Regions from separate parts of the Geobacillus sp. 47C-IIb genome, predicted to be linked through region 2. Evidence: riboswitches for the same ligand, from Rfam matches in the RefSeq annotation. Region 2 holds a riboswitch; each other region holds the start of a gene.
What was found. Region 2 has a riboswitch for S-adenosylmethionine ahead of mtnK (S-methyl-5-thioribose kinase). Riboswitches for the same ligand answer to the same signal wherever they lie in the genome.
Positions count from the first base shown of each region.

Region 1 (7,459 bases), 190 kb from region 2:
GGCGAAGCGCTCTTCCATCGTGAAGTCCGGGTCATCCGGGAAGCCCCAACGGTCGCGCATAATTTGGTGGATGCGTTCAGCGAACCCTTCGGCGATCTCGAGCGCCAATGCTTGGATAGCATGGCTTTTCAAAAATTCGCCTTCGTCTTTCCAGCGCTGGGCGAGTTCACGGATGCCGCCCCCGGCGGTGACAGCAAAGAAGCCGACATAGTCGATTTCCCCACTTTCTTTTGATTTCAAATAATCGGCAAGACAAAGGAACGGCGCCCGCGGCTGGCGCGGGAAGTCAAACGTCTCAAGCACGGTTTGCCGGTCGACAGGATCGTAAATATAAACGCGGTTACCGTCGCTTTGTGCCGGGAAAAAGCGATAGACGCCTGCGGGCTGAATCCAGCCGCGCTCCTGCACTTCAGCGAGCAATTCATCGACAACTGCTTTTAAGGCGAGCGCTTTTTCGTCTTTTTCTTCTAACAGCCGCTTCACTTTTCCTTTCAAACCGAGATGATGGCCGAGCACCATTTGCCAGTTGACGTACGGCAACACGTGCCCAAGCGGTACATCACGCAGCACGTGGCGGTCGAGGTCGGCTGGGATATAGACCGGGACATCGGTCGAGACGTTGGATTTGACAGCTGTGGCGGCACCAACCGCCCGTGCCGGTTCGTTCTCTACCCTTTCTTTTTTCATATAATCGATCGTACCTTGTTGGATTTGGTTGGCAAGGGCAAGCCCGTCCATGGCGTCTTTCGCGTACAAGACGATTCCATCATATTCCGGCGCGATTTTGTTTTCTGTAAACTTGCGTGTCAAAGCGGCGCCGCCGACTAAAATCGGGGTCGAAATGCCGGCTTGACGCAAATCTTGGGCGGTAACGACCATCTGTTGGGCGGATTTGACAAGCAAGCCTGATAGCCCGATAATGTCTGGCTCGTGTTGGCGCGCCGCCTCGATCAGTTGCTGCGGGGCGACTTTAATGCCAAGATCGACCACCTCGTAGCCATTGTTGCTTAAAATAATGTCGACTAAGTTTTTACCGATGTCATGCACATCACCTTTGACAGTGGCAAGCAGCACTTTTCCTTTTGTGCTTCCTTCTTTCTTTTCCATATATGGTTCTAAAAAGGCGACAGCCGCTTTCATCACTTCCGCACTTTGTAGGACTTCGGCGACGATGAGCTGGTTGTTGTTGAACAACCGTCCGACTTCGTCCATGCCGGCCATGAGCGGGCCGTTGATGATCGACAGCGGGTCGGAGTACGTTTCAAGTGCTTGTTCCAAATCAGGAATAAGCCCGTCTTTCGATCCCTCGATGACGTAGCGGGCGAGTCGCTCTTCCAAGCTCAAGTTCGTCTCTACCGGTTTGGCGGTTGTGATTTTGCTTCGGTAAAATTCGATAAATGCATTTAACGTTTCGTCACTTGTGTCAAACAGGAGCGCCTCGGCCATCCGCACTTCGTTTTCTGGAATCGAGGCGAATCGCTCAAGCTTCTCGGTGTTGACGATGGCATAATCCAAACCAGCTTGTGTGCAATGGTATAAAAAGACAGAGTTTAGCACTTCGCGCCCGGCTGGCGGCAAGCCGAACGAGACGTTGCTGATGCCGAGCATCGTTAAACAGTCAGGCAGCCGCTCTTTAATGAGACGGATGCCTTCGATCGTTTCTTTTGCTGCACCGATGTACTGCTCATCACCGGTGCCGACTGGAAAAACAAGCGGGTCGAAAATGATGTCTTGCGCCGGAACGCCGTAGCGGTTCACGAGCAAGTCATACGAGCGCAAGGCGATCTCAAGCTTTCGTTCGGCGGTGATGGCCATCCCTTGTTCATCGATCGTCCCGACGACAACGGCAGCGCCGTATTGGTGAAGCAGCGGTGCGATTTTCGCAAACCGCTCTTCGCCGTCTTCGAGGTTGATCGAGTTGATGATCGCTTTCCCTTGCGAATAGGTGAGAGCGCACTCGATGACGCGCTCATCGGTCGAGTCGATGACAAGCGGCACTTTCACTTTTTTGATCACGTGGCGGACGAATTGTTCCATATCGTACCGTTCGTCGCGGTCTGGGTCGGCAAGGCAAATGTCGATGACATGAGCACCGTTTTTTACTTGGGCGCGGGCGATTTCTGCCGCCTCTTCGTACTTGCCTTCGGCGATGAGACGCTTAAATTTGCGCGAGCCGATGACGTTCGTCCGTTCGCCGACAAAGAGCGGGCGCATCGTTTCATCGTACATGAGCGCCTCGATGCCGGAGACAGCGTGTATGTCAAACGAAGACGGGATGACTCGCGGCGGAAGATCGCGCACCGCTTCGGCAATGGCGCGAATATGGTCCGGTGTCGTGCCGCAACAACCGCCGACAATGTTGATCCAGCCTTTTTCAGCAAAACGGCGAATTTTCTCTGCCAACATGTCCGGCGTTTCATGGTAATGCCCTTCTTCGTCCGGCAGACCAGCATTTGGATAGCAGCTGACCGCTGTGTCGGCGAGCGTGGCGAGCGTGCGCAAATGGTCGGTCATAAATTCCGGACCGGTCGCGCAGTTTAAGCCGACAGCGATCGGATTCATATGGCGGATGGAGATGAAAAACGAATCGATCGCCTGCCCGGCAAGCGTCGTGCCCATCGGTTCAATCGTTCCAGAAATCATAAGCGGTACGCGGCGGCCGACGGCTTCAAACGCTTTGGAAATGCCGATGAATCCCGCTTTGACGTTCAGTGTATCTTGGCACGTTTCCAAAAGTAGAAGGTCGACACCGCCTAACAATAGTCCGCGTGCCTGTTCTTCATAGGCGGTAACAAGTTCGTCAAACGTCGCTCCGCCCGTCACTGATAACGTCTTTGTCGTCGGTCCCATCGAGCCGGCGACAAAACGCGGCCAGTCCGGCGTCGAGAACAATTCGGCCGCTTGTTTCGCCAGTTTCGCGGCCTCGATGTTCAGTTCGAGCGCTAAATGCCCAAGGCCGTATTCGTCAAGCACGATGCGTGTCGCCCCGAACGTGTTCGTTTCGATTATGTCGGCGCCAGCTTCCAAGTACGCTTCATGAATATGGCGGATGACATGCGGGGCGGTGAGGGTCAAATATTCGTTGCACCCTTCGTACGCCTCGCCGCCAAAATCAGATGCTGATAGGTTGGCGCTTTGGATCATCGTCCCCATGGCGCCGTCGATGACAAGAATTTTTCGCTGTAGTTGCTGTTCTAAGGTGATGTTAGCCATGAACAACCTTCCTTTCTTTGGCGGCCGCTTCTTTTTCGTGAATGTAGCGGATGAGCTCAACCGTCATGTCATAACGCAAAAACGGCGTAATTAAATAAATGCCGTTAAACAAGTCGAATGCAGCGTCAATAAGCGCTTTGGCGATGGCAATTCCTTCGCGCGTTGCCTCGACTGGGTCGTTGCCGCACGCCGCCATGCGGGCGCGAATCTCATCGGAAAGCGTAATGCCCGGCACTTCATGATGCAAAAAGTCGGCGTTGCGCGCGCTCACAAGCGGCATAATGCCGATGTAGATCGGTGTGTGAAGATGCTTCGTCGCTTCGTACACCTCAACGATTTTCTCTTCTGAATAAACAGGTTGGGTCAAGAAATAATGAGCGCCGTATTGAATTTTTTTCTCCATGCGTTCAACGGCTTTATCTAAATGGCGGACGTTCGGATTGAACGCTGCGCCGATTGAGAAGTTCGTTTTTTGCCCGAGCGGTTTGCCGGAGTACGACAGTCCTTCGTTAAACTGGCTGATTAAGCGGATTAAGTCGAACGATGATAAATCATACACCGATGTTGCTCCAGGAAAGTCACCGATTTTCGATGGGTCGCCGGTAATAGCGAGCACATCGGTAATGCCGAGCGTATGCAACCCCATTAAATGCGACTGCAAGCCGATCAAGTTGCGGTCACGGCACGTAATATGGATGAGTGGACGGACGCCGAGTTGTTCTTTCACGATTGAGCCGACCGCGACGTTGCTGATGCGCGGCGTGGCGAGCGAGTTGTCAGCGAGCGTTAGTGCATCAATGCCGGCATCATGGAGCGCTTTGGCTCCGACGAGAAACTTGTCAATACCTAATTGTTTTGGCGGGTCGAGCTCAACGATCACCGAGCGGCGCGTGCGGGCTAATTCTGGAAGCGGCGTTACTGCCGACGGGTTGTCGGCTTGCACTGATACTGACACGGCACGCCGTTTTACCGTTTTTTTCGTCACGGGTTTCCGATCTTGAAGCGCCCGAGCCATCGCTTCAATATGTTTTGGCGTCGTGCCGCAGCACCCGCCGATTAAGCGCACCCCTTGGTCACGAAACGCTTTAGCCGTTTCCTCGAAATATTCGGCATTTGTCTCATAGACGAGCCGACCGTCGCGGTAGTCGGGGAGGCTCGCGTTCGGGTACGCCGATAAAAAGGCGCGCGTTGGCAGCGGTACTTCTTCCAGCGACTGAAGCATATGGTAAGGCCCGAGCCGACAGTTCAGCCCGACAACATCGGCGCCAAGCGCTTCTAAGCGTGCGAGGGCATCAGCGAGCGGCGTGCCGTCTTGCAAGACGCCAACTTCATGAAGCGATACGTGGGCGATGATCGGTAAGGTTGTCTCTTTGCGGGCGATGGTGAGCACCGTCTCTAACTCTTCTAAATCGTAATACGTCTCAAGCAGCACGCCGTCCACTCCCTCAGCAAGCAAGACAAACAGCTGCTCGCGGAACGTCCGCTTCACTTCCTCAAGCGGCACAGCGCTTTTGTTCAATGTGCGCAGTCCGCCGATTGTTCCGAGTACGTGCGTCCGCCCGTTCGCCGCTTGCTTGGCGAGCCGCACCGCCGCCCGGTTGATGGACGGCACCTCGTCCTCAAGGCCGTAGCGGGCGAGTTTTACATAGTTGGCGCCGTATGTATTCGTCTGGATGACATCAGCGCCCGCCGCGATATATGCCTCGTGAATATGGACGATTTCTTCTGGTTTTGATAGATTCAATTCTTCAAAACAACGGTCAATACCATGGGAATATAGAAGCGTCCCCATCGCCCCGTCAGCGATCAACACGCGTTGTTTTAACTCATCAAGCAATCCCACGTTCCGATCCCCCCGTTTCTCCGTAAATAAAAAGAAAAAAGCCTTCTAAGAAGAAGACTTGTCATTCGCTTCTTCTTATCTTCCAGGCTTCCGCCTGTCTGGATTTAGCACCTTGGCCGCGGCCAGGTTGCTGAGGGTTCACCGGGCCAGTCCCTCCCCCTCTCTTGATAAGAATGTTTGTATGCAGTTGTTGGGCAATGTTCTGACTATTACTCTATAATTTAGCGCATTTTCTGAAATTGTTCAATACAGTAAAGAGGGAAAATTGAAAAAAATGAGGCGAAGGGAAGGGGAGTTTGGAGGAGGATCATCGTAATGAAAGGTGTTGCTAACATGTATGAACATCTGTCTATGGAAGAAGTGCAGGATCGCTGAATCTTTGTTTTTTCGCTCGTCATGTTGAATGCTATTTTGACAGTTGTCTTCCTTCGGCGAAAGCACTTAGGAGTGGTTGTTCATTTTCTGTTGCTCGCTGTCGCAGTCGCCTTAGCGTTGAGGGGTATCATGTTTGACTTTATTGATGTGCAGGCATCGGAATCAATCTTCTTTCTGCTTGGCAAGGCGGGAATATCGGTGAAGAGTGGGATGAGGAGTTTGCTAGTTGAAATCGCAAAGCTTTCAAGGCGATATGAACCATGGGAAGCCCGTCATTCCAAGTTGAGGGGGGGTTCTGTTGCTTTTGTTCTCCCTTATTGATTTTTACTAATGCCCGTCATGATTTTTCCATTGCCCTTTTGTCATTCATATGTTCTAATTAGGAATGATGGAAATGGAAAGGGTAGGGGGTGCAAAGGTGAGCAGACAAGAAATCATCCGCTTTGACCATGTGACAAAAGAATATGATGGGACAGCGGTATTGGATGATGTTAGTTTTGAGATGGAGAGAGGAAAGTTTTATACATTACTTGGGCCGTCGGGATGCGGGAAGACGACGATTTTGCGGCTGATTGCCGGGTTTATTGAGCCAACTGATGGCACCGTTTATTTCCATGGGAAGCCGATGAATGACGTCCCACCAAACAAGCGGCAAGTCAATACAGTGTTTCAAGATTATGCTTTGTTTCCGCATTTGGACGTATTTGAAAATGTCGCCTTTGGCTTGCGCATAAAAAAGATGAAAGAAGCCGACATTCGCCAAAAGGTGAGTGAAGCGCTCCGGTTTGTCAACTTGGAAGGGTATGAGCGCCGGCGCATTCAAGAAATGTCCGGCGGCCAACGTCAGCGCGTTGCGATTGCGCGGGCGATCGTGAATGAGCCGGAAGTGCTGCTTTTGGATGAGCCGCTATCGGCCTTGGATTTGAAGCTGCGCACGGAAATGCAGTACGAGTTGCGGGAGCTGCAGCGCCGATTGGGAATCACGTTCGTGTTCGTCACGCATGACCAAGAGGAAGCGTTGGCTATGTCGGATTATATATTCGTTTTGAATAAAGGGAAAATCCAGCAGTTCGGTACACCAAAAGAGATTTACGATGAACCAGTCAATCGGTTTGTCGCCGATTTTATTGGGGAATCGAACATTTTATCGGGGCGCATGATCGAAGATTTTCTTGTCGAGTTTGCCGGACAGCGTTTCGTTTGTGTTGATCATGGTTTTGCGCCTAATGAACCGGTCGACGTTGTCATCCGACCGGAAGATTTGGAACTTGTGGCGCCGAAAGATGGTCAGATCGTCATTCGTGTCGATTCGCTGCTCTTTCGCGGTGTTCATTATGAAATTTGCGGCTACGATGAAAACGGCAACGAATGGCTTGTTCATTCGACAAGAAGAGCAGAAGTGGGGGAAACGGTCGGTCTCCGGTTTGAACCAGAGGCGATTCATGTCATGCAAGTCGAGAGGGAGAAAGGAGACGTAGAATGGAACGGGCATGGCGGAACTGGTATTTGATCCCCTACGTCGTATGGCTTGTTTTGTTTGTTATCGCACCGATCGTGTTTTTAGTGTATGAATCGTTTTTGGATATTGATGGGCAGTGGACGATAGCCAATTATGAAAAAGTGCTGACGCCCATTTATTTGAAAATGATGGCTTATTCATTCTGGTACGCATTTTTAATTACCATTGTATCATTATTGATCGGTTATCCAACTGCCTATTGGTTGACAAAAACAAAGCATAAACAGCTATGGCTGTTGTTGCTCATTTTGCCGATGTGGGTGAATTTGTTGTTGAAAGTATATGCGTTTTTAGGATTGTTCGGCACGTACGGGTTGGCCAACGCCTTCTTGCAAGCGATCGGCATCGGAGCGCGGCAGCTGTTGTTTACTGATTTCAGCTTTGTGTTCGTCTCGGTGTATATTTTTATTCCGTTTATGGTGCTGCCAATTTTTAATGCGTTAGAAGAATTACCGCCGACCTTGATTGATGCTGCCCGCGATTTGGGCGCTTCGGCGTGGACAACGTTT
Region 1 covers NZ_CP061473.1:2,688,980-2,696,438, forward strand. Annotated here, with positions in the region: gene metH (methionine synthase) at 1-3,213, opposite strand, end outside; gene IC804_RS13575 (bifunctional homocysteine S-methyltransferase/methylenetetrahydrofolate reductase) at 3,206-5,056, opposite strand; SAM riboswitch class I at 5,129-5,230, opposite strand; gene IC804_RS13580 (ABC transporter ATP-binding protein) at 5,850-6,941, shown strand; gene IC804_RS13585 (ABC transporter permease) at 6,911-7,459, shown strand, end outside.
Region 1: it holds a riboswitch for S-adenosylmethionine, as region 2 does, so the genes downstream of both, IC804_RS13575 (bifunctional homocysteine S-methyltransferase/methylenetetrahydrofolate reductase) here and mtnK (S-methyl-5-thioribose kinase) in region 2, are expected to answer to the same signal.

Region 2 (7,459 bases):
GCCATGTTTATACAAAAACTCAAGAGTAGACAACACCGCTTTTTTCGACGGTGTCGCGGAAACGGCCGGCTGGGCCATCGATCTCACCTCCGCTGCAATAATAAACAAGCTGCTCATAGGTTAATTCAGCGGCCGGCAGACGGGCGAGCAGCCGGCCGTCTACCATGATATAAATCGTGTCGCAAACTTCTAGCAGCTCACGAAATTCACTTGAAAAGTACAGCACGGTTTTCCCCTCATCAGCAAGAGTGCGGATAATGGAAAATACATCTTGTTTGGCATGAACATCGATTCCTTTCGTAGGTTCATCGAATAAAAAGACACGCGCGTTCGTGTTTAGCCATTTGCCGATCACGACTTTTTGCTGGTTGCCGCCGCTCAAATGGCGGACGGCGATGGATGGTGATGGCGGATGGATGCCGAGTGAGCGAACGAGCCCATTGGCTGCGTCCGTTTCTTTCATCCGACTGATCCATTGCCAATGCGACAGCCAAGAAAGGAGGCGGACGGTTAAATTCGTCTGCACCGACTCAGACAAAAACAGCCCTTGTTTGCGCCGTTCTTCTGGGATCAGGCAAAGACCGGCGGCAATCGCTTCATATGGCGACGAAAATGTATAGTGTTGGCCGTCAAGCTGCCATTCGCCAGACGTTTTCCGGTGGGCGACGAGACTTTCAGCGAGCTCTGTTTTGCCGGCGCCGACCAAACCGGCGATGCCGACAATTTCGCCGCGATGGGCGTATATATCGACCGTTGTGCTCGTTTTGTCGATCTTGATTCCGCGGGCGGCAAAGGCGATCTCGCTTCCGTACGTACGCGCTTGTTTTGCAGTGGCGGCCTGTTTTGTCCCGGTCATGTGAAGGACGATGTCTTCAAGCGACTGGCTTCCGGCAGCGCCTTGATAGACGATGCGTCCATCGCGCAAAATCGTTAGTCGATCGGCGATTTCCTGCACCTCTTTGAGCTTATGAGAAATATAAATAAAGCCGACTCCCTGCTGTTTCAGTTCATGAATGATGGCAAACAGCCGCTTTGTTTCCGCCTCACTTAACGCGGCGGTCGGTTCGTCCAAAATGATGTAGCGCGCGTTTGATGACAATACTTTCGCCAGCACGATGAGCTGCTTTTCATGGAGTGAACAGTCACGCACGAGCTTCGTCGGTGGAATGGAAAGGCCGACACGGTGAAGAAGTGCGGCGGCCCACTTCTTTTCTTCGCGCAGCGAGCGGATGGGATGGTGTTTGACGTCAGCTAGTTCATCAGCTGCTAAGTTTTCGTAAATCGGCAAGCCGGGAAACAGCGCCGTGTCAACTTCCTGGACGACAAGGCCAATGCCCGCCTGCTTCGCCTCACGCGGCGACGAAAACGCGCACGGGGTGCCGTCGATCGTGATGGTGCCGGCGTCCGGCAGAATGGCGCCGGCTAAAATGTTCATGAGCGTGCTTTTGCCAGCACCATTCATGCCTAAAAGGGCGTGAACTTCGCCCGGACGGACGTCAAAGTTCACGCCGTTAAGCACGCGCACCGTGCCAAACGCTTTTTCAATGGCCTTCATTGACAAGCCGCTCATTTTTGGCTCACCTGAGCTTCTAGTGTTTTCATCCACGGCGAGATGGCGATATTCGATTGTCCCCAGCTTGGGATGTATTGCGAGAGCTCGCCCATTGATATTTGTTTGTCCGGCAGATCGGATCGTTTCACTAAGTGCGGTTCAAGTGAGTAAATGTTCGGCGTTTTTTCACCAGCGATTTTTTGATAGGCGAAGCGTACTTGAACGCGACCGACTTCGGCTGGATCGGTAGCGGTCGTCGCCACCCACGGGCTGTTCGATTTTTGAATCATTTGCAAGTCTTCATCGCTTAGATCAATGCTGTACACTTTAATTTCCGTGCGCCCGGCTTGTTCGATGGCGCGCGTTGCTCCTTTGGCGAACTCGTCCCATGTGGCGAAAACGGCGTCGATGTCGCCCTTATTCGGATATTTTTTCAAAATGGCCTCCATTTGTGTTTGTGTGTCTAAGGCGGTGTTAGCGCTCGCTGTGCCGAACTTGGCGACTTCTTTAATGTTTGGGTAGCGTTTTTTAAATGCGTCGTAAATGACATGGCGTCGCTCCATTGGCGTAAAACCGCCGACCCAAATCGTGACGATTTTGCCTTCGCCGTTTAAGTCTTCCGCAAGTGTTTTTAACGTCTTCCAAGCGAGGCTATAGTCGTCTTGGTCGATGACGGTGACGCCCGGAATGTTCAAATCATTGTCAAATGCTACGACCGGGATGCCTTTTTCAACTGCTTTTTTCACGGGACCTTCGAGCGCGTCGGCGCGGCCGTGGTCAAGCAAAATAGCATCGACGTTTTGCGTAATGGCCGTCTCGACATAAGAGGCCATCTTCGTTAAATCGTTATCGGCATTATAAATTTGCACTTCACCGCCGAACTTTTGCACTTGTTCTTTCACGCCGGCGATGTATTGTGATGAGAACGTCCCGATCGACATCTGCATAATGGCGGCGATTTTCACTGGCTGTTTCAGTTTTTCTGGGATGGCGGCCTCTTCACTGCTTGTGGCTGCTGTTTTGTCAACGGTTGTTTCATTATTCGTTGCCTTCGTTTCATTGGCCGGCTTTGCGCTCATTGCGTCTTGCTCATTTGTGCAGCCCGCTAAGACAAAGAACATGGCCAAGAAAAGAAGGAACGATGAGATTTTAAGCTGTTTCATGGTGCTCCTCCTTTGCAACTAACGATGGCAGCTCCGTTTCATAGTCTCCGTAGACGATGCCTTTTTCGGTAATGATGGCGGTAATGAGTTCGTTTGGTGTGACATCAAACGCCGGGTTGTATACGTTGACGCCTTCCGGGGCGATGCGCACCCCGTTTAGATGGGTCACTTCATCTGGATGACGCTCTTCAATTGGGATATCCGTCCCTGTTTTCGTCGCCAGGTCGATCGTTGACAGCGGGGCAGCGACGTAAAACGGGATGCCAAACGATTGGGCGAGCAAGGCGAGGCCAAATGTGCCGATTTTATTCGCTGTATCGCCGTTTTGTGCGATCCGGTCAGCGCCGACGATAATAGCATTAATGTTTTTCGCCTTGATCGTTTGTGCGGCCATATTGTCAGTAATGAGCGTCACATCGACACCTGCTTGCATGAGTTCCCAGGCGGTCAGACGAGCTCCTTGCAAGACAGGCCGCGTTTCCAAGGCATAGACGGACAACTCAATCCCTTTTTCTTTTGCCAAATAAAATGGGGCGAGTGCCGTTCCGTAGCGGGCGGTGGCGATCGAGCCAGCGTTGCAGATGGTCATGATTCGATCGCCTCGATGAAAAAGAGACAAGGCATGCTCGCCGATGCGACGGCACACATCTTCATCTTCGATTTGAATGCGGATCGCTTCGTGAACGAGTGTTGTTTTTGCTTCGTTGACGGAAGCGGCGCTTTTAGCGGCGGCAACGAGCCGATCAAGCGCCCAAAACAAATTGACGGCCGTCGGGCGAGCACTCGCCAAATAATCGCGGTCTTGTTTTAAACGGCGCTGAAACTCGTCGACGGATTCGGTTTCGTAGCGGGAAGCAGCAAGCGCCAAGCCATAGGCGGCGGTGATGCCGATCGCCGGTGCCCCGCGCACTTTCAGTGTCACGATCGCGTCATGTACATCTTCGAGCGTATGCAAGTCGAGATATTCAGTTACCGACGGCAGCTTTTGTTGATTTAAAATCGTCACATGCGTTTCGTGCCATTCAACTGAGCGCGGGATAGCAAATGTGCTCATTGTCGTCTTCCTTTCCTTGTACATGTTTCAGTTTGCCTGGAGTGGTGTTGAACAGCCGTCTTGAGAGAGTGGTGTTATCGTTCCGTCTCGACAAACAGCCGGCGGAAGTCTTCCGTTCCGTCTAGTTCGGCGCGTTCAACGATCAGGCGGCGGCCAAGGCGAAGCGCGTGTCGCTTTGCCGCAAGCCGTTCGTCTTTTTGCTCAATGCCGTCAAGATCGGCAACATGGGCGAGGCCGATCGTCCGACGGATGACTTCGCAGCCGGCAAAGCCGATGGCGTCGATGAACGTTTGTCGCAGCACATCGTCAAGCAGGCCGGGCGTTGCGGCATACGTTTCGACACTTTCGGTGCGCCAAAGCTCCGAGAACACGGACGTAAAGACATCCCATGTTCGGTCGATGTGATCAAAGAGCGGACGGCGCTCTGATTCAGGGCGGGACAACGCATTTAACAGCAAGTTGGCGATAAAGTGGCCAAGGTCAAACCCGATCGGGCCGTAAAAGGCGAATTCCGGGTCGATCACTTTCGTTTCGTCATCACTGGCGAAAATGCTGCCAGTATGTAAATCACCATGCAGCAATACATCAGCTTCGGTTAAAAATTTGCGCTTCAGCTTCGCTGCTTCGAGATGGAGACGGTCGTCGTTCCAAAGTGTTTCCACATCCAGGTGCAATTCGTCTTCAAAATTGTTCGAGTCATGGTCGAAAAACGGATCGGTAAAGACGAGATCTTCCGTAATTTTGCACAGCTCCGGATTGACAAAACTTTGTGCCAATTTCTTTTTCTCTTGTTGGTTCATGCCGAAATCAGACGTGTAAAACGCCGTTTTGGCAATGAATTCACCGATATGCCTAGACAGAAGCGGATACGTTTTCCCTTCAATCAGCCCTTTGCGGGCGATTTGTAAATAGGACAAATCTTCCATCACCGTAATGGCGAGCGATTCATCAGAATAGTAGACTTTTGGCACGTATTGTGGTACGTAGCTGGCAAACGTGCGCAGTGCGTTGCTCTCAATGACCGCACGTTTTAATGTGAGCGGCCAGCTTTCACCGACGACTTTCGCGTACGGCAGTGCTTGCTTAATGATGATGCCTTGCTTTGTTTCTTGGTCGACGACGTGAAACACTAAGTTTAAGTTGCCGTCGCCGATCTCACGGCATAAAAGCGGTGTTCCGTCGCGGAACAAGCCGAGGCGGACGGCGAGGGCGGTCGCTTTTTGTTCGGTGAGCGGTTCGTAAGCAGATGATTGGATAATCGCCATTTTCACGTTCCCCCTTTAGTTTTGGCAAATAAAAAACCTCTTTCACATACGGAAAGAGGCTTGAAGATTCTCGGTCTTCGCGCCTCTTATCTCCCAGAAAGACGTCTGTCTTTCCGGTGGACTTAGCACCGTGCCCTGCGGAAGCGGGTCGCTTCCGGCGCCGCTTATGCGTGCGCCCTATCTCACGATAGCATTACGGTCGGTTGCTGGGCTTCATTGGGCCAGTTCCCTCAGCCAACTCTTGATAAGAGTACCGAATCTGCTTATTTAGTTTTTGGAATTTTTGTGATGTTGGCAATTGTTCGGTTGCTTGATTCGAATAATACAGCTTAAGCAGGCCGATTGTCAATACGTTTTAAAAAATTTTTTTGTCGTCTCTTCATAAAGGCGCGGCCGGCGGTCAGCAAATACGGGGATGCGCGAACGAACATCTCTGACGAGTGCCGGGTCGATGTCGGCTAGAAGGATGCCTGGGTCCTCATCCGCCTCAGCGAGGATTTCCCCCCATGGATCGATGATGAGCGAATGGCCAGCAAAGACGTTGTTCGGGTCGCTTCCGGCTCGATTGCAGGCGACGACATAGCATTGGTTTTCGATCGCCCGCGCCATCAGCAACGTCCTCCAATGGTGAAGGCGAGGAAGCGGCCATTCGGCGACAACAAACAACAATTCGGCTCCAGACAAGGCATGGGTGCGAATCCATTCCGGAAAGCGGATGTCATAGCAAATGACCCCGGCACACGACAACTCATCAAGCGAAAACAAGCCTGGCTCGTTTCCTGACTGCAAATGCAAATGCTCATCCATCAGCTGAAACAAATGAACTTTGCTATATTCCTTGATGATTTGGCCGTTTCGATTGGCGACAATCATTGTGTTCGTTACGCCGGCGTCCGTTTTTTTAGCGACCGAGCCGGCCACAAAATGGATGCCGTATGTTTGTGCCAATCGGGAGGCGAACGTTTTCGCCCGTTCGGCATTGTCATCAGCGATTTCACCTAAGCGCGTCAAGTCATAACCGGTCGTCCACAGCTCCGGAAGAACGATGATATCGGCTCCTTCTTTGACGGCGAGTTCCACGGCTTTTTCGGCTTGCTGTTCGTTTTTTTGCGGGTCACCAAACGCGATATCCAATTGGAGGCAAGCGATGCGGATGGTCATTGTTTTTCACCTCAATGAAAAAATTTACTTTACATTTTGCTTTTTACGATATATGATTTTGCACTAGAATTTCAAGAAATTTTTGAGAAGGTGTGGGCGATGACGACCGAATTTCCTTTTTCCGAACTGCTTGAACAGTTGCCGAAGCAATTTTTTGCTTCGCTTGTCGCCAAAGTGGGAGCGAAAATAAAGGCCGGGCACGATGTCATTAATTTAGGGCAAGGCAATCCGGATCAGCCGACGCCTGGCCATATTGTTGAGGCGATGCAACAGGCAGTGGCCAATCCAAAATACCATAAATATTCGCCGTTTCAAGGTTACTCATTTTTGAAAAAAGCAGTCGCTGCGTTTTATGCGCGTGAGTACGGGGTTGATGTGGATCCAACCCGCGAAGTAGCCATTTTGTTTGGCGGTAAGGCTGGTCTTGTTGAGCTGCCGCTTTGCCTCGTCAATCCGGGCGATGTGGTGCTTGTCCCGGATCCGGGCTATCCGGACTACTGGTCCGGGATCGCGCTCGCCCGCGCACGGATGGAAATGATGCCGCTTATCGCCGAGCAGCAATTTTTGCCTGATTACAGTGCCATTCCGGCAGCGATCGCTGATCAGGCCAAACTGATGTTTTTGAACTATCCGAACAACCCGACCGGGGCGACGGCGACGAAAGAGTTTTTTGCTGAAACAGTGGCGTTCGCCGCTAAGTACGGCATTGCTGTTGTGCATGATTTCGCCTACGGGGCGATCGGTTTTGATGGCAAAAAGCCGGTCAGCTTTCTCGAAGTTGATGGGGCGAAAGAGGTCGGTGTTGAAATTTACACGTTTTCCAAAACGTACAATATGGCCGGTTGGCGTGTCGCGTTTGCCGTTGGCAATGAACAGATCATCCGGGCGATTGAGTTGTTGCAAGATCATTTGTATGTCAGTTTGTTCGGCGCTGTTCAAGAGGCGGCTGCCGCGGCGCTTCTCGGTCCGCAAGATTGCGTCACGGAGCTCGTCGCATTGTATGAAGCGCGCCGCAATACGTTCATTTCTGCTTTGCACCGCATCGGTTGGGAGGCGCCGGCACCGTCTGGATCGTTTTTCGCTTGGCTTCCCGTACCGAAAGGATTATCGTCCGCTGAGTTTGCCGACATACTGCTTGAACGCGTACACGTGGCGGTCGCTCCGGGCATCGGTTTTGGCAAGCACGGCGAAGGCTATGTGCGCGTTGGTCTGTTGACAGATGAGGCGCGTCTTGTCGAAGCAGCTGAACGGATCGGGCGTCTCG
Region 2 covers NZ_CP061473.1:2,883,734-2,891,192, forward strand. Annotated here, with positions in the region: gene IC804_RS14590 (ABC transporter permease) at 1-78, opposite strand, end outside; gene IC804_RS14595 (sugar ABC transporter ATP-binding protein) at 20-1,570, opposite strand; gene IC804_RS14600 (sugar ABC transporter substrate-binding protein) at 1,567-2,715, opposite strand; gene mtnA (S-methyl-5-thioribose-1-phosphate isomerase) at 2,702-3,769, opposite strand; gene mtnK (S-methyl-5-thioribose kinase) at 3,844-5,034, opposite strand; SAM riboswitch class I at 5,118-5,285, opposite strand; gene IC804_RS14615 (carbon-nitrogen family hydrolase) at 5,380-6,195, opposite strand; gene IC804_RS14620 (pyridoxal phosphate-dependent aminotransferase) at 6,295-7,459, shown strand, end outside.

Region 3 (7,459 bases), 1.7 Mb from region 2:
CCTGCTCACGGCGGTAGCGGTAATAGTTGGACGGCTCTGCCCCAATGGTGAGCGCATCCGGCATTGAATCATGCAAGGCGCGAAAATCGAGCGGATCAAGCGATGTGCTCCGGTCGCACAAGTTATCTAAGTAATCGCTAATCGTCTGATACGCGACGATAAAGCGAATGCATGCTTCTAATTTTTCCCGAGCCAAAAGCGCCAAAATCGCGCCGCCTTCACAATGGAACGTTTTCGACGCGATGCTTGCTAACGCTTGCCGGCGCAACTCCGGGTCAGGAATGCGCTCCGCCCGCTGCCGCCAATAGGAAAGCTCGCGATGGACAAGGGGAAACACGTCACGATATACCATTTTCATTAACGCAATGGGATGTGTCGGGATTTTCAATGGGCTCACCTCGGGCGCAAAAACAGTGCTTTTTTCATCTCCTAGTATTTCCATCTCTACAACTGTGGAAAACTGCTTTGGTCATCATCTATTTCATTCCGTTTACGAACGGCAGACAACTTTGTAAAATAAGAATGAGCTGACGATTTCGCAAAAGAAAGGAACGAAAGCGATGATTTATCCATACAAAGGAAAAACACCGCAAATTGCCCCGTCCGCCTTTATCGCCGATTATGTGACGATCACCGGCGATGTCACGATCGGCGAGGAGACGAGCATCTGGTTTAACACCGTCATTCGCGGTGACGTGGCGCCGACCATTATCGGCAACCGGGTCAATATTCAAGATAACTCAATTTTGCATCAAAGTCCAAACAATCCGCTCATCATTGAAGACGGCGTGACCGTGGGCCATCAAGTCATTTTGCACAGCGCCATCGTCCGGAAACACGCCCTCATCGGCATGGGCTCGATCATTCTTGACCGTGCGGAAATCGGCGAAGGAGCGTTTATCGGCGCCGGCAGCTTAGTGCCGCCCGGCAAAAAAATCCCGCCGAACGTGCTCGCCCTCGGCCGGCCGGCGAAAGTCGTCCGCGAGCTGACGGAAGACGATTTCCGCGAAATGGAACGCATCCGCCGCGAATATGTAGAAAAAGGACAATATTACAAGGCGCTCCAACAAAACAGAAGCTGACCTGCCATCTTTTCACAGCGGCTAAAAAGGACAGAACCAACAACAGCACGCTTCATTTCGATGTCTATATAAAAAGAAACGGAGGAAGACTCACCTTAGTGCAGTCCCCCTCCGTTTTTCATTTATTCGTTTTTCGCTAATGCCAGTGCTTGCTCTTTCAGCACCGCTGCTTTATCCGTGCGCTCCCAAGGCAAGTCGACATCCGTGCGCCCGAAATGGCCGTAAGCCGCTGTTTGTTTATAAATCGGACGACGCAGATCCAGCATTTTGATGATGCCAGCCGGGCGAAGATCGAAGTTGTTGCGGACAACTTCAATTAAAACGTCTTCCGACACTTTGCCGGTGCCAAACGTATCAATCGAAATCGATACCGGACGAGCGACACCGATGGCGTAAGCAAGCTGCACTTCGCACTTGTCGGCCAGTCCGGCCGCAACAATGTTTTTCGCAACATAGCGAGCCGCATATGCTGCCGAACGGTCAACTTTCGTCGGGTCTTTCCCCGAGAATGCACCGCCGCCATGGCGAGCGTAACCACCGTACGTGTCAACGATGATTTTCCGCCCTGTCAGTCCAGCGTCCCCTTGCGGACCACCGATGACGAAGCGGCCGGTCGGGTTGATGAAATATTTCGTGTTCTCATCCAACAACTCCGCCGGAACAATCGGCTTGATGACGTGTTCTTTCATATCGCGTTCGATTTGGTCGTGCTCAATTTCCGGATGATGCTGCGTTGAAATGACAATCGTATCCACGCGCACCGGTTTGCCGTTTTCATCATATTCGATCGTCACTTGCGTTTTGCCGTCTGGACGCAAGTATGGCAAAACATCCGTTTTGCGCACTTCGGCCAATCGACGCGAAAGACGATGGGCAAGCGAAATCGGGAGCGGCATAAGCTCTTCCGTTTCATTGCAGGCAAATCCAAACATGAGCCCTTGGTCGCCGGCACCGATCGCTTCAATTTCTTCGTCAGTCATCTGACCTTCGCGTGCCTCAAGTGCCTGGTCAACCCCCATCGCGATATCCGGCGACTGCTCGTCAATGGCCGTCAACACCGCGCACGTATCGGCGTCAAACCCGAACTTCGCGCGCGTATAGCCGATCTCGCGGACCGTATCGCGAACGATGCGCGGAATATCGACGTACGTCGAGGTCGTAATTTCCCCGCTAACAAGCACGAGACCTGTTGTGACGCTCGTTTCACAAGCAACACGGGCGTTCGGATCTTTTTCTAAAATGGCATCCAAAATGGCATCCGAAATTTGGTCACAAATTTTATCCGGATGCCCTTCTGTTACAGATTCTGAAGTGAACAAGCGGCGTTTGGCTGACATTCGGCTCATTTCCTCCTCTTGACATAATGTGGCGATACGGAACTCGTTTCCCTTCATATAAAAAAACCTTTCCTGTCACGGTGAGGAAAGGTCATTGCAATCATATTGCTTCCTTTCACTCTTATCGTTCAAGGACCACGCCTTGCCACAGGTTAGCACCTTTTCACATATTGTAAAATTGTGACGGTTGCTGGGTTTCATCGGGCCTGTCCCTCCACCGGCTCGGGATAAGAGTATCCGTTCAATGACTTATCTTATCGTAATGAAATAAGCAAAGTCAACCGCAGAAACAAATTTTTTATTATCTGAAAAATAGGCCAAACTAAGTTTAAAAAACCTACACAATTAGTATGGACTATTAATAAAAATGTGTTATACTATTTTCAAGAGGAATTCCAATAAAAAAGGCAGGTTGTGAACATGGGGATCGCAAAAATGACCAATAAGCTTTCTTTGCTGCTGCAAAAACCGTACGTACATCACCAGTTGTCCGTTGCTGAGCTCGTCGAAAAAGTGCTGCACCGAAACGAAGGGCGGCTGACGCACACTGGCGCTGTCGCCGTCACGACCGGTAAATATACCGGACGGTCACCGAAAGACAAATACATCGTTGAAGAACCGTCGACGAAACAGAACATCGATTGGGGAACGGTCAACCAACCAATGGCACCGGAGACATTTCAAAAATTATATGATAAAGTGCTCGATTATTTAATGAAAAAAGATGAACTGTTCGTCTTTAAAGGCTTCGCCGGCGCTGACCCGAAAGCGCGGCTGCCGATTCAAGTGGTGAACGAATTCGCTTGGCACAACTTGTTTGTCCATCAGCTGTTCATCCGTCCAAGCGCGGAAGAACTCGCCGACCATGAACCGCAATTCACCGTCATTTGCGCGCCGAACTTTAAAGCAGACCCGGCCGTTGACGGGACGCGTTCGGAAGCGTTTATCATCATCTCGTTCGAACAGCGCACCGTCTTGATCGGTGGAACGGAATATGCGGGCGAAATGAAAAAATCGATCTTCTCGGTCATGAACTATTTGCTGCCGGAACAAGGCATCTTGCCGATGCACTGCTCGGCCAACGTCGGTCAGGAAGGCGACGTCGCCCTCTTCTTCGGCCTGTCGGGAACCGGGAAAACAACGCTCTCGACCGACCCGAAACGCCGCTTGATCGGCGATGACGAACACGGCTGGTCGAGCCGCGGCATTTTCAACATCGAAGGCGGCTGCTATGCGAAATGCATCAACTTATCGCGCGAGAAAGAGCCGCAAATTTTTGATGCCATCGGCTTTGGCGCCGTGCTTGAAAACGTCATTCTCCATGATGCGACACGGGTTCCGGATTACGATGACGGGACATTGACGGAAAACACGCGCGCGGCCTATCCGCTTCAGGCGATCAAAAACATCGTTGACCCAAGCGTTGCCGGCCATCCGTCGACCATCGTGTTCTTGACGGCCGATGCGTTTGGCGTCTTGCCGCCGATCAGCAAGCTGACGCGCGAACAGGCGATGTACCATTTCTTAAGCGGCTACACAAGCAAACTCGCCGGCACCGAACGCGGCGTCACTGAACCGGAAGCGACGTTCTCGACATGCTTTGGCGCGCCGTTTTTGCCGCGCCCGGCCGTCGAATACGCCGAAATGCTCGGGCAAAAAATCGCTGAGCATAACGTCCGTGTCTTTTTGGTCAACACTGGTTGGACAGGAGGACCATACGGCGTCGGTAGCCGAATGAAGCTCGCCTACACCCGCGCGATGGTACAAGCCGCCGTCGAAGGGGAGCTTGACAACGTCGAAACGGTCCAAGACCCGATTTTCGGTCTTGCCATCCCTGCCCACGTCCCGGGCGTGCCAGATGACGTCTTGCGTCCGCAAAACACATGGGCAGACAAACAAGCGTACGAACAAAAAGCGAAAGAACTGGCGGAAAAATTCCGCGCTAACTTCCAAAAATTCGCTCACATCGATCCGTCCATTGAAAAACTCGGTGGACCGCTCGTTTAACAAACACCCGGCCGGACAGGGAACATCCTGTCCGGCCGTTTTTTCTGTTCTTTCCTCTATTTCGGTCTCCGTGATTCTCTTTCTCTTTGACAAGCAGGGCCTTTTTTCCTCTTATCTATGGCAAGGCGCAAACCGTCCTTCGGTTTGCGCCCCTGCCTGATGGACCAATTCCGCGCTCATTTGCCCGACGCTTCGTGTTCAATTGGTGGAATACAAGCTGACGAGCTCATACGTAACCGTTGTCTTGTTATCTTCCCATTCGAGCTTTCTTACGACCGCGATGCCGCTCGCTTCGCTTTGCAGCGTCCGGCGCACTTCAAGCGGCACGTCAAGCGGGTATAAGCGGTAGCCTTCTTTTTCGAGCACAAACAAATTGCCTTGAACGCGCTGTTCTTTTCCTTTTGTGACAATGAGCGTCTGCAGCTCCATCGGCATGCCCATCGTTTCCGACCTCCTTGCACCTGATCGATTCGTTTATAGCCCACGAAGCCGTCCTCCCAACGTCATCGTTTTCTGCCAATGGTGATGTTGGCAAGCTCCCGAGGCTTCTTATGAGCGGTTTCCTCAACATCCTTCCCATCCTATCGTATCATACCGTCGGTTGTTGTTTCATCCATTCCGTGAGCCGTTGCACCGTCTTTCGATTATCTTGCGGCGGGAAATAGTGATTGAACTCAGGGAAGTACCAAGCGGTGACCGGTCGGCCGAGCTGCTTGAGCCGCCGCTCCAGCCGCCACGCATGCTCAATCGATACGTTTGTATCTCGCTCGCCATGGATGATAAGCACAGGCGCTTTGAGGCGCTCTAGGTTATAAAGCGGCGTACGGTGACGGTAGCGTTCCGGGTATTTGTTCGGTGTCCCGCCGATGACACGCTTCATCATCCGCCGCAAGTCCAACCGCTCCCAATACGTCAGCTCCAAATCGGTCACCCCTCCCCAGACCGCGACCGAACAGACCCGTTCGGCCAACAAAGCGGTATGAAGCGCCATCGCCCCGCCGCGTGAGAAGCCGAACACGTGCACACGCCCCGGGTGAACAAGCGGATGGCGGCGCAGGAGCTCAAATCCGGCAAGCGCATCATAACGGTCTTCACCGACAAAATCTTCGTTCCCTTCCCCGCCCCCGTTGCCGCGGTAAAGCGGGGCGAAGACGACAAATCCATGGGAAGCGAATTGGATGAGGCGTGGCACCCGCACTTGTCCGACGTTTTTGATCCCGCCGCGCAAATACAAAAACCCGTCATACACGTCGTTTTGTTTCGGCACGGCCAAAAATCCTTTCACTTTCAGTCCTTGCGCCATATAGGTGACAAAAAAGACGTCGATGTCCGGATGCGGCGACGGAAACCGGTATTGGTCGATGATGTCCCCGTCCATGGTGGATCTCTCCTTTCCGCCAGCTGAATGAATGTCTCCCCTCTTTTTTTCGTGAAAACAAGGGCATGTTGCATGCCTGAATGAAGGGAAAACCGTTGCCCATAGACCGTTCCCGTCGTTTCGCCCATTTTTTCTAGGCATTCACACATTTTTCGCCTGTGCATACGATAAGGTGAAGCGAATGTTCACCACGTGTGGACGAAAAGGGGGTAGGTCACATGAAAAAATGGGCTGTATGGTTATGTTCACTTCTTCTCCTCTTGCCGCTCGTTGCCTGCGGCAACGACGCCGATCAAAAAGAAAAAACGCTGACAAAAGTCCGTCTCGCTGAAGTGACGCGTTCGATTTTTTATGCGCCACAGTACGTCGCCTTAGCGAAAGGATTTTTTGAAGAAGAAGGGCTCGATGTCGAGCTGACGACGACGTGGGGCGGTGACAAAACGATGACGACGCTGCTGTCTGGTGGCGCGGACATCGCCCTTGTCGGTTCGGAAACGTCGATTTATGTGTATGCGCAAGGGACGAATGATCCGGTCATCAACTTCGCCCAGCTGACGCAAACAGATGGAACGTTTCTCGTTTCCCGGAAAAAAATCGACAACTTTACTTGGGAGATGTTGAAAGGAAGCACGTTCCTCGGCCAGCGCAAAGGCGGCATGCCGCAGATGGTTGGCGAATTTGTGCTGAAACAACACGGCATTGACCCGCATCAAGACTTGAAGCTGATTCAAAACGTCGATTTTGCTAATATCGCCAACGCCTTTGCGAGCGGCACCGGCGATTTCGTCCAACTGTTTGAACCGACTGCTAGCATTTTTGAGCAAGAAGGAAAAGGCTACATTATCGCTTCCTTTGGCACCGAATCGGGGCGCGTTCCGTACACGACGTACATGGCAAAACAAAGCTATATGAACAAGAACAAAGACATCATCGAAAAATTTACGCGCGCCATCTACAAAGCGCAACAATGGGTCGAATCACACAGCACCAAAGAAATTGCCAAAGTCATTCAACCATACTTTGAGGACACGGAATTGGACATTATCGAAACAGTCGTCGATCGATACAAAAGTCAAGGCTCTTACGCGACCGATCCGATTTTAGATGAGGAAGAATGGAACAACTTGCAAAACATCATGGATGAAGCCGGCGAGCTGCCAAAACGAATCGACCTCGACACACTCGTTGATTCGTCGTTTGCCAAAAAAGTCATGAACGACTAACGAAAGCGGGTGAACCGGATGTTTCTTGTCATCGACCGTCTCTCGCACACGTATTTTACGAAAACAACCGCCGTCACCGCGCTCGCTGAGGTGTCGCTGTCGGTCGAGAAAGGAGAGTTTGTCTCCTTTCTCGGCCCAAGCGGCTGTGGGAAAACGACCCTTCTTTCCATTATCGCCGGGCTGATTCAACCGACGGAAGGGAAGGTGTTCATCGAAGGCGAACCGCTTTGGGCGCAGGAAACAAGCGCCAAAGCAGCGCGCCGGGCGGCCGGATCCGATCTGTCAACCCGCGGCGCTGTCGGGTATATGCTTCAGCAAGACTACTTGTTTCCATGGAAAACGATTGAAGAAAACATCTTACTCGGTCTCAAAATCACAGGAACGTTGACAGCGGAAACGAAAGAGCGGGCGCTCGCATTGCTTGCGGAGATC
Region 3 covers NZ_CP061473.1:1,207,705-1,215,163, forward strand. Annotated here, with positions in the region: gene IC804_RS06060 (tetraprenyl-beta-curcumene synthase family protein) at 1-388, opposite strand, end outside; gene IC804_RS06065 (gamma carbonic anhydrase) at 561-1,082, shown strand; gene metK (methionine adenosyltransferase) at 1,205-2,419, opposite strand; SAM riboswitch class I at 2,538-2,653, opposite strand; gene pckA (phosphoenolpyruvate carboxykinase (ATP)) at 2,840-4,426, shown strand; gene IC804_RS06080 (DUF2584 domain-containing protein) at 4,625-4,867, opposite strand; gene IC804_RS06085 (alpha/beta hydrolase family protein) at 5,016-5,804, opposite strand; gene IC804_RS06090 (ABC transporter substrate-binding protein) at 6,023-7,027, shown strand; gene IC804_RS06095 (ABC transporter ATP-binding protein) at 7,046-7,459, shown strand, end outside.
Region 3: it holds a riboswitch for S-adenosylmethionine, as region 2 does, so the genes downstream of both, metK (methionine adenosyltransferase) here and mtnK (S-methyl-5-thioribose kinase) in region 2, are expected to answer to the same signal.

Region 4 (7,459 bases), 490 kb from region 2:
TCGAGCAAGCGGGCGATTACGGCCGATGAATTGGATCCAGCTAGTCGGCGTAAATCGTTCAAGTTGGCGGCATCCATGGCGATAATATAATCAAATTCCTCCAAATCGCGGCGTTCGACTTGCCGGGCACGGATGCCGGAATAATCAATGTCGTTTTCGTTTAAGATGCGTCTTGTCCCTTCATGTGGCGGTTCGCCGACATGCCAACTGCCCGTCCCCGCCGAATCAACGGCAATAACCCTATCGAGCCCCCGCTCTTTCACTAAATGGCGGAATATCGCTTCGGCCATCGGTGAACGGCAAATGTTTCCAAGGCAAACAAACAACACTTTGACCATCCGAACAACAACCCCTTTCGCTATTTCTACGGCACGTCTCCGATCATTAGTTTTTCTTCTTTTCCTTTCGTCTAGACTTTTTATGCTGCTTTCCGGCATATGGTGCACATTCATCTATATTTTACTACATTGTCCGTTTTTCAGCAGGTAAACCAGCCATATAACCCCTCCCTATTTCCCCCGCCTGTATGGTACAATACATGATATCTTGCCATGAAAGGGGCCAAACAATGGATTTATCGAAACGGTCGGCGGAAAACGTCGAATATATGATCGAGCAGCTGAAGCAAAAATTGAAAGTGATGAACTTTGACGCCCTTAAACCGTCCCATTTTTCCGAAGAATGGTATGATGAATTGAAAGACATTTATGAGATGGTCATGAAGCGCGAGACGTTTAGTCCAAGCGAAATGCAGGCGATTGTTGAAGAGCTTGGGAACTTACGTAAAAAATAGTTTCGCGCCTTTCTCTAAAATGATATGCTTAGACCACCATCCATATTTGAACGTTCTCCCACCTACATTCAACTGGGGTTTCTCGCTTTAGAATGATAAAAAAATAATTCCCATCGAAAAACTGAGATTGACACCAGCGAGAATTGTGCTAAAATTTTAATCAATTACATCCATTACAAACGCTTATCAAGAGCGAGGGAGGGACTGGCCCGATGAACTCCGGCAACCTGCTTCATTTAGCAAGGTGCCAATTCCAGCAAAATGGATTCCATTTTGGAAGATAAGACGTCACTCGTTCTTCTTGCCCTTTCCAAAATGGAAAGGGCATTTTTGTCACCGGGCTGCCGTTTACTAAGTAAATATCCGACTAATTGCGTGGATTTTCTTTGATTTATAAGGAGGGGAAACGATGCTCACGTATGATCGGTGGGAAACGGTAGAAAAACCGTCTTTTCCGTCTGACAATGAAACAAAAGGGGCGCTTGACGTCCTCGCTTGGGCGTACCGCGAATATGGTGACGAAATCGTGTACGCATGCAGCTTTGGCATCGAAGGGATTGTGCTGATCGATTTGATCTCCCAAGTAAAGCCGGATGCGGAAATCGTCTTTTTAGATACCGGGCTGCACTTTCAAGAGACGTACGATACAATCGCGAAGGTGAAAGAAACATATCCTTCCCTCCGCATCATCATGAAACAGCCGCACCTGACGCTGGAAGAACAAGCCGCGCAGTTTGGCGACGAGTTATGGAAACGTGATCCAAACAAATGTTGCGAGCTGCGCAAAGTCATTCCACTGCGCGAAGTGTTGACTGGAGTAACCGCTTGGATTTCCGGCTTGCGCCGCGAACAATCGCCGACACGGCGCCATGTCGAATATGTCAATAAAGATGATAAGTTCCGCTCCATTAAAGTCTGTCCGCTCATCCATTGGACATGGAAAGACGTATGGAACTATGTGTATAAACATAGTCTTCCGTACAATGTACTCCATGACCGCGGCTACCCGAGCATTGGCTGTGCCCCGTGTACAGCGCCGGCATTAGATCCGAACGATTTGCGTTCCGGACGCTGGGCCGGCCAAGGGAAGACAGAGTGCGGGCTCCATCTCACATAGGGGGAACACATATGCTCCTTGCGATTGCCTTTATTGTCTCCTTTTTCTTCGCCATGAACATTGGGGCGAGCGGTGCGGCCGCCTCGATGGGCGTCGCTTACGGATCGGGTGCCATTCCCCGAAAATCGGTCGCCCTCCTTCTTTGTGGCATCAGCGTTTTTCTTGGCAGCCTTGGTGGCGGAGAAGTGGTGAAAACGATCGGCTCGGGAATTATTCCTTCTTCGATCCTTACCGTCAAAATCGTTGTCATTATTTTAACAGCGGCAACCATTTCGCTGTTTGCTGCCAACATCATGGGCATCCCGTTATCGACGAGCGAGATCACCGTGGGAGCGGTCGTCGGTGTCGGTATTGCCTACCAAGCGGTATACTTCAATAAATTGCTATTCATTGTCTCGGTGTGGATCGTCATTCCGATCATTGCCTTTGCGTTTACACTCGCCGTCGGCAAGTGGTTTTTAGCGCTCAAGCGGAAATATCCACAGCTTGAGCAAGGCCGTTGGCAAAAAACGTTTATGACCTTGCTGATTGTCACTGGCTGCTTCGAGGCGTTCTCCGCCGGCATGAACAATGTCGCCAATGCCGTCGGGCCGCTTGTCGGTGCCGGATTGATCTCGGTTGGGCCAGCAACGATTCTCGGCGGTTTGTCCGTCGCTGCTGGAGCGCTCCTGCTTGGACGCCGTGTGTTGGAAACGAACGGAAAGAAAATTACAAATTTTTCTCCATTTGAAGGGAGCGCCATATCGGGTACTGGGGCGTTGCTTGTCATCATCTCATCACTGTTTGGCTTGCCCGTACCGCTCACCCAAATTACGACATCGGCCATTATCGGCATTGGCACGGCAAAGAGCGGTTTATCCATCTGGCAGAAGCGAATTGTTGTGCAGCTCTTAAAAGTATGGCTTGTTTCGCCGATTTTTTCTCTTGTCATTTCATACAGCCTTATTAAACTATTGCTCGACAGCGATGTTTATACTGTCATCGCCATTTTCAGCGTTTGTTTAGCGACGCTCGGCGTTATCAGCTTGAAAAAAACGGCTGTCGAAGAAGAACGCTCGCTTCATGAACATGGCGGTGGCATTTAATCTTAAATATTAAATCTTAAAATCTATCATCCTAGGAGGTTACAAACATGAGTTTAAGCATCCCGCATGGCGGTACATTAATTAACCGTTGGAATCCGGACTATCCGCTCAATGAAGTAACTAAAACGATCGAACTGTCGAATGCAGAATTAAGCGATTTGGAGTTGATCGGCACGGGAGCGTACAGCCCTCTTACTGGCTTTTTAACGAAAGCAGACTACGATGCGGTCGTGGAAACGATGCGCCTCGCTGACGGCACCGTCTGGAGCATTCCGATCACACTCGCAGTGACGGAAGAAAAGGCAAAAGAGCTCGCCATCGGCGATAAAGCCAAACTCGTTTATGGCGGCGACGTCTACGGTGTCATCGAAATTGCCGATATTTACCGTCCGGACAAAACGAAGGAAGCAACGCTCGTTTACAAAACAGACGAACTCGCCCACCCTGGCGTGCGCAAACTGTTTGAAAAACCGGATGTGTACGTCGGTGGAGAGATCACGCTTGTCAAACGAACTGATAAAGGACAGTTCGCCGCGTTTTATTTCGATCCGACAGAAACGCGGAAACGGTTTGCCGAACTTGGATGGAACACCGTTGTCGGCTTCCAAACACGTAATCCGGTTCATCGCGCCCATGAATACATTCAAAAATGTGCGCTTGAGATTGTCGATGGTTTGTTTTTAAATCCGCTCGTTGGCGAAACGAAAGCAGATGACATTCCGGCTGACATCCGGATGGAAAGCTACCAAGTACTGCTTGAAAACTATTACCCGAAAGATCGTGTCTTCTTGGGTGTCTTCCAAGCGGCTATGCGCTATGCCGGACCGCGTGAGGCCATTTTCCATGCCATGGTGCGCAAAAACTTCGGCTGTACACACTTCATTGTCGGCCGTGACCATGCCGGTGTCGGCAATTATTATGGCACCTATGACGCACAAAAAATCTTCTCGAACTTTACGGCTGAAGAACTCGGGATTACGCCGCTCTTTTTCGAACATAGCTTTTATTGCACCAAATGCGAAGGCATGGCGTCGACGAAAACGTGCCCGCATGACGCTGAACATCACGTCGTCCTTTCTGGCACGAAAGTCCGTGAAATGCTGCGCAACGGGCAAGTACCGCCAAGCACGTTCAGCCGTCCGGAAGTGGCTGCCGTCTTGATCAAAGGACTACAAAAACGTGAAGCGGTCACTCCATCAGCTCGCTAAAGGGGGAGCATCATGAGCACGAACATTGTTTGGCATCATACATCGGTCACAAAAACAGATCGGCGCGAGCGTAACGGTCATCATAGCGCCATCCTTTGGTTCACCGGGTTGTCCGGCTCCGGCAAATCAACCGTAGCAAATGCCGTCTCAAGACGGCTGTTTGAGCTCGGCATTCAAAACTACGTATTAGACGGGGACAACATCCGCCATGGGCTCAATAAAGACCTCGGCTTCTCTGCGGCCGACCGGACGGAAAACATTCGCCGCATTGGCGAAGTGGCAAAGCTGTTTGTCGACAGCGGACAGTTTGTTCTCACCGCATTTATCTCTCCGTTTGCCGAAGACCGGGCACTTGTCCGCCGTCTCGTCGAAGAAGACGAGTTTATCGAAATTTATGTTAATTGCCCGCTTGAAGAATGTGAAAAACGCGATCCAAAAGGACTGTACAAAAAAGCGCGCCGCGGCGAAATCCGCGAATTTACTGGCATTGATTCACCGTATGAAGCGCCGGAAGCGCCTGAGTTGACGGTTGAAACACACCGCTACTCTGTCGACGAGTGCGTCGAGCAAGTGCTCGCCTATCTGCGCGAGCGCGGGTTCATTCCGGCCGCCGAAACAAACTGACCGCCATTTCTTGTCTCCCACTAAAAAAGAGTGGGAGACCATTGAACAAAGTCGTTTTCATGCCAAATTAAGCCGTTCACAATAAAAGCACCGCCTTTAGATGGCCAGCTGGGATCATACAAGAAAGGGCTGAAACAACGATGGGCAAAGTGTATCTTGTCGGCGCCGGTCCCGGCGATCCGGAACTCATCACTGTCAAAGGATTAAAATGCATTCAGCAGGCGGATGTCATTTTATATGACCGCCTCATTAACGAAGAGCTGTTGTCGTATGCCAAACCGGGCGCTGAGCTCATCTTTTGCGGCAAGCTGCCCGGCTACCACGTCATGCAACAAGAAACGATCAACCATTCGCTCGTCCTGCACGCCAAAAAAGGAAAAAACGTCGTCCGTCTAAAAGGCGGCGACCCGTTCGTATTCGGGCGCGGCGGCGAAGAGGCTGAGGCGCTCGTCAAACATGGGATTGAGTTTGAGATCGTTCCTGGTGTCACCGCTGCTATCGCTGCGACGGCTTATGCCGGCATCCCCGTCACCCATCGCGAGTTCAGCTCAAGCGTTGCCTTTGTCACCGGACATCGGCGCGACGGAATCCGTGAAGATATCAAATGGGAGAGCCTTGCCAAGGGCATTGATACGATCGCCATTTACATGGGTGTCCACAATTTGCCATATATTTGCGAACAGCTAATCAAATATGGCAAAATGCCAGAGACGCCGGTAGCGGTTATCCAATGGGGAACAACAGCGGCTCAACGAACAGTCACCGGCACGCTGACGACGATCGCCGGGATCGTTGCTAAAGAAAACATTGAAAATCCAAGCATGATCATCATCGGGGATGTCGTCCGGCTACGCGCCAACATTCAATGGTTCGAACGGCTGTTGGCGTCATCTGCAGCTGCTGGTGCAACATCGTGAGGCGGTCGTGATGGAAGCCATTCTATATGTCAGTCACGGCAGCCGCTTCGCTGCAGCCTGCTATGAGGCGGCTCGTTTCGTCGAACAATGCAAAGCAGCCATCGACATCCCGATTCAGGAACTTTGCTTCGTTGAACTGGCAGAACCGGACATTGTGACTGGCGTTGACCGTTGCGTCGCCCAAGGAGCAACGCGCATCATCGTCGTTCCACTGCTGCTTCTATCCGCGGGACACGCGAAGCACGACATTCCAGCGGCGCTCGAGCTCGCGAAACAGCGTCATCCATCTCTTGAAATCGTCTGCGGCACCCCGTTTGGCGTCCATGAATCGATGATCGATATCATCATCGACCGCATCGGTGAACATCCGACGCCACTTGATAACGAATCGATGATTCTTCTCATCGGCCGCGGCAGCAGCGACCCGGATACAAAGCGCGACATCACCGCTATCGCTCGGCTCCTGAAAGAAAAAACGAACGTGCCGCACGTTGACATTTGCTTTCTCGCTGCTATCCATCCGACGCTTGACGAAGGGCTTGAGCAGGCGAACGCATCCATATATCGGCATGTGTTTGTCGTTCCGTATTTATTATTTACCGGCGTCTTAATGAAAACGATCGAACGGAAACTAGAGGCGCTGCCTGTTTCACACCAACAGTGGCATTTATGCTCTTACTTAGGCTATCATCCGCGTCTCGTAACACTTATTCAAGAGCAAGTATTGTCGCTATCGTTGGCGAAAAAAGGAGCTTGAAAAGACAAGCTCCTTTTTTCATGTACATTAGGCCGTATCTATTATATGATGGAAGCAGAACGGTCCCAATGAAGGAGGCTTTACCATATGAAACGGGTTCATGTCATTGTCGAAGGACGTGTACAAGGTGTTGGCTTTCGCTATTTCGTCCAGCACGAGGCACTGAAGCGACAGCTGACCGGCTGGGTAAAAAACAATGACGATGGGACGGTGGAAATGGAAGCCCAAGGCCATGAAAGTGCCGTCCAGCTCTTTTTGGATACGATTGAAGCCGGAACGATGTTTGCTAAAGTCTCTCGTATGCACATTGAGCAGCGCGACGTCCGACCGGATGAAAAACAATTTCGCATTATGTACGGCGGCGGGCTTTAACACCAGCGCCATGTTCAGTACAGTTTGTACGATTGGTCACTGACCGCCCAAAGAAGCCACCTTTCCCTGCAGACAAAAGGCAGCCCTGATGGCTGCATGTCCACTTGCTCCCTTTAACTTAAGATGAAAGCAACTTTAGAAGATGGATGATGTTATCAAAAGCTTACTATAGCGGTTTTGATTTTTGGAACACTTAACCATCATCGATGATTGGAACCCGCGATTTTCATCGGCCTTTTAGGCATTCCCCTGTTAAGCCGGACGCAAATGGGAAGTAGCGTAACGAAAACACGTCTCTAAAATGGCACTATTCGCCTGTTCATTTTTCCACTGTGCCTCAAGGCAAAGCGGATGAAACACATCGATGACGGCTTTCGGGTATTCACCGCATATGTCTACACCCAACACTTTTTTATAGAATAGTAGCAGACGCAAGCAAGCGAGCAATCGAGAAAGCGTCATCATTCCTTGATCCCAGTTCGTAACTGCGTCTTCGCGACGAAGCACGTCTTTATCGATGCTTATATACACGCTTCCGGTCGGGATGGCCTTCAGAAGCTCATTCGGCCATTCATCATGATCAGCA
Region 4 covers NZ_CP061473.1:2,398,339-2,405,797, reverse strand. Annotated here, with positions in the region: gene IC804_RS12115 (low molecular weight protein-tyrosine-phosphatase) at 1-338, opposite strand, end outside; gene IC804_RS12110 (DUF1128 domain-containing protein) at 569-793, shown strand; SAM riboswitch class I at 974-1,080, shown strand; gene IC804_RS12105 (phosphoadenylyl-sulfate reductase) at 1,203-1,910, shown strand; gene IC804_RS12100 (sulfate permease) at 1,922-2,995, shown strand; gene sat (sulfate adenylyltransferase) at 3,043-4,203, shown strand; gene cysC (adenylyl-sulfate kinase) at 4,216-4,827, shown strand; gene cobA (uroporphyrinogen-III C-methyltransferase) at 4,968-5,744, shown strand; gene IC804_RS12080 (sirohydrochlorin chelatase) at 5,755-6,501, shown strand; gene IC804_RS12075 (acylphosphatase) at 6,589-6,873, shown strand; gene IC804_RS12070 (arginase family protein) at 7,126-7,459, opposite strand, start outside.
Region 4: it holds a riboswitch for S-adenosylmethionine, as region 2 does, so the genes downstream of both, IC804_RS12105 (phosphoadenylyl-sulfate reductase) here and mtnK (S-methyl-5-thioribose kinase) in region 2, are expected to answer to the same signal.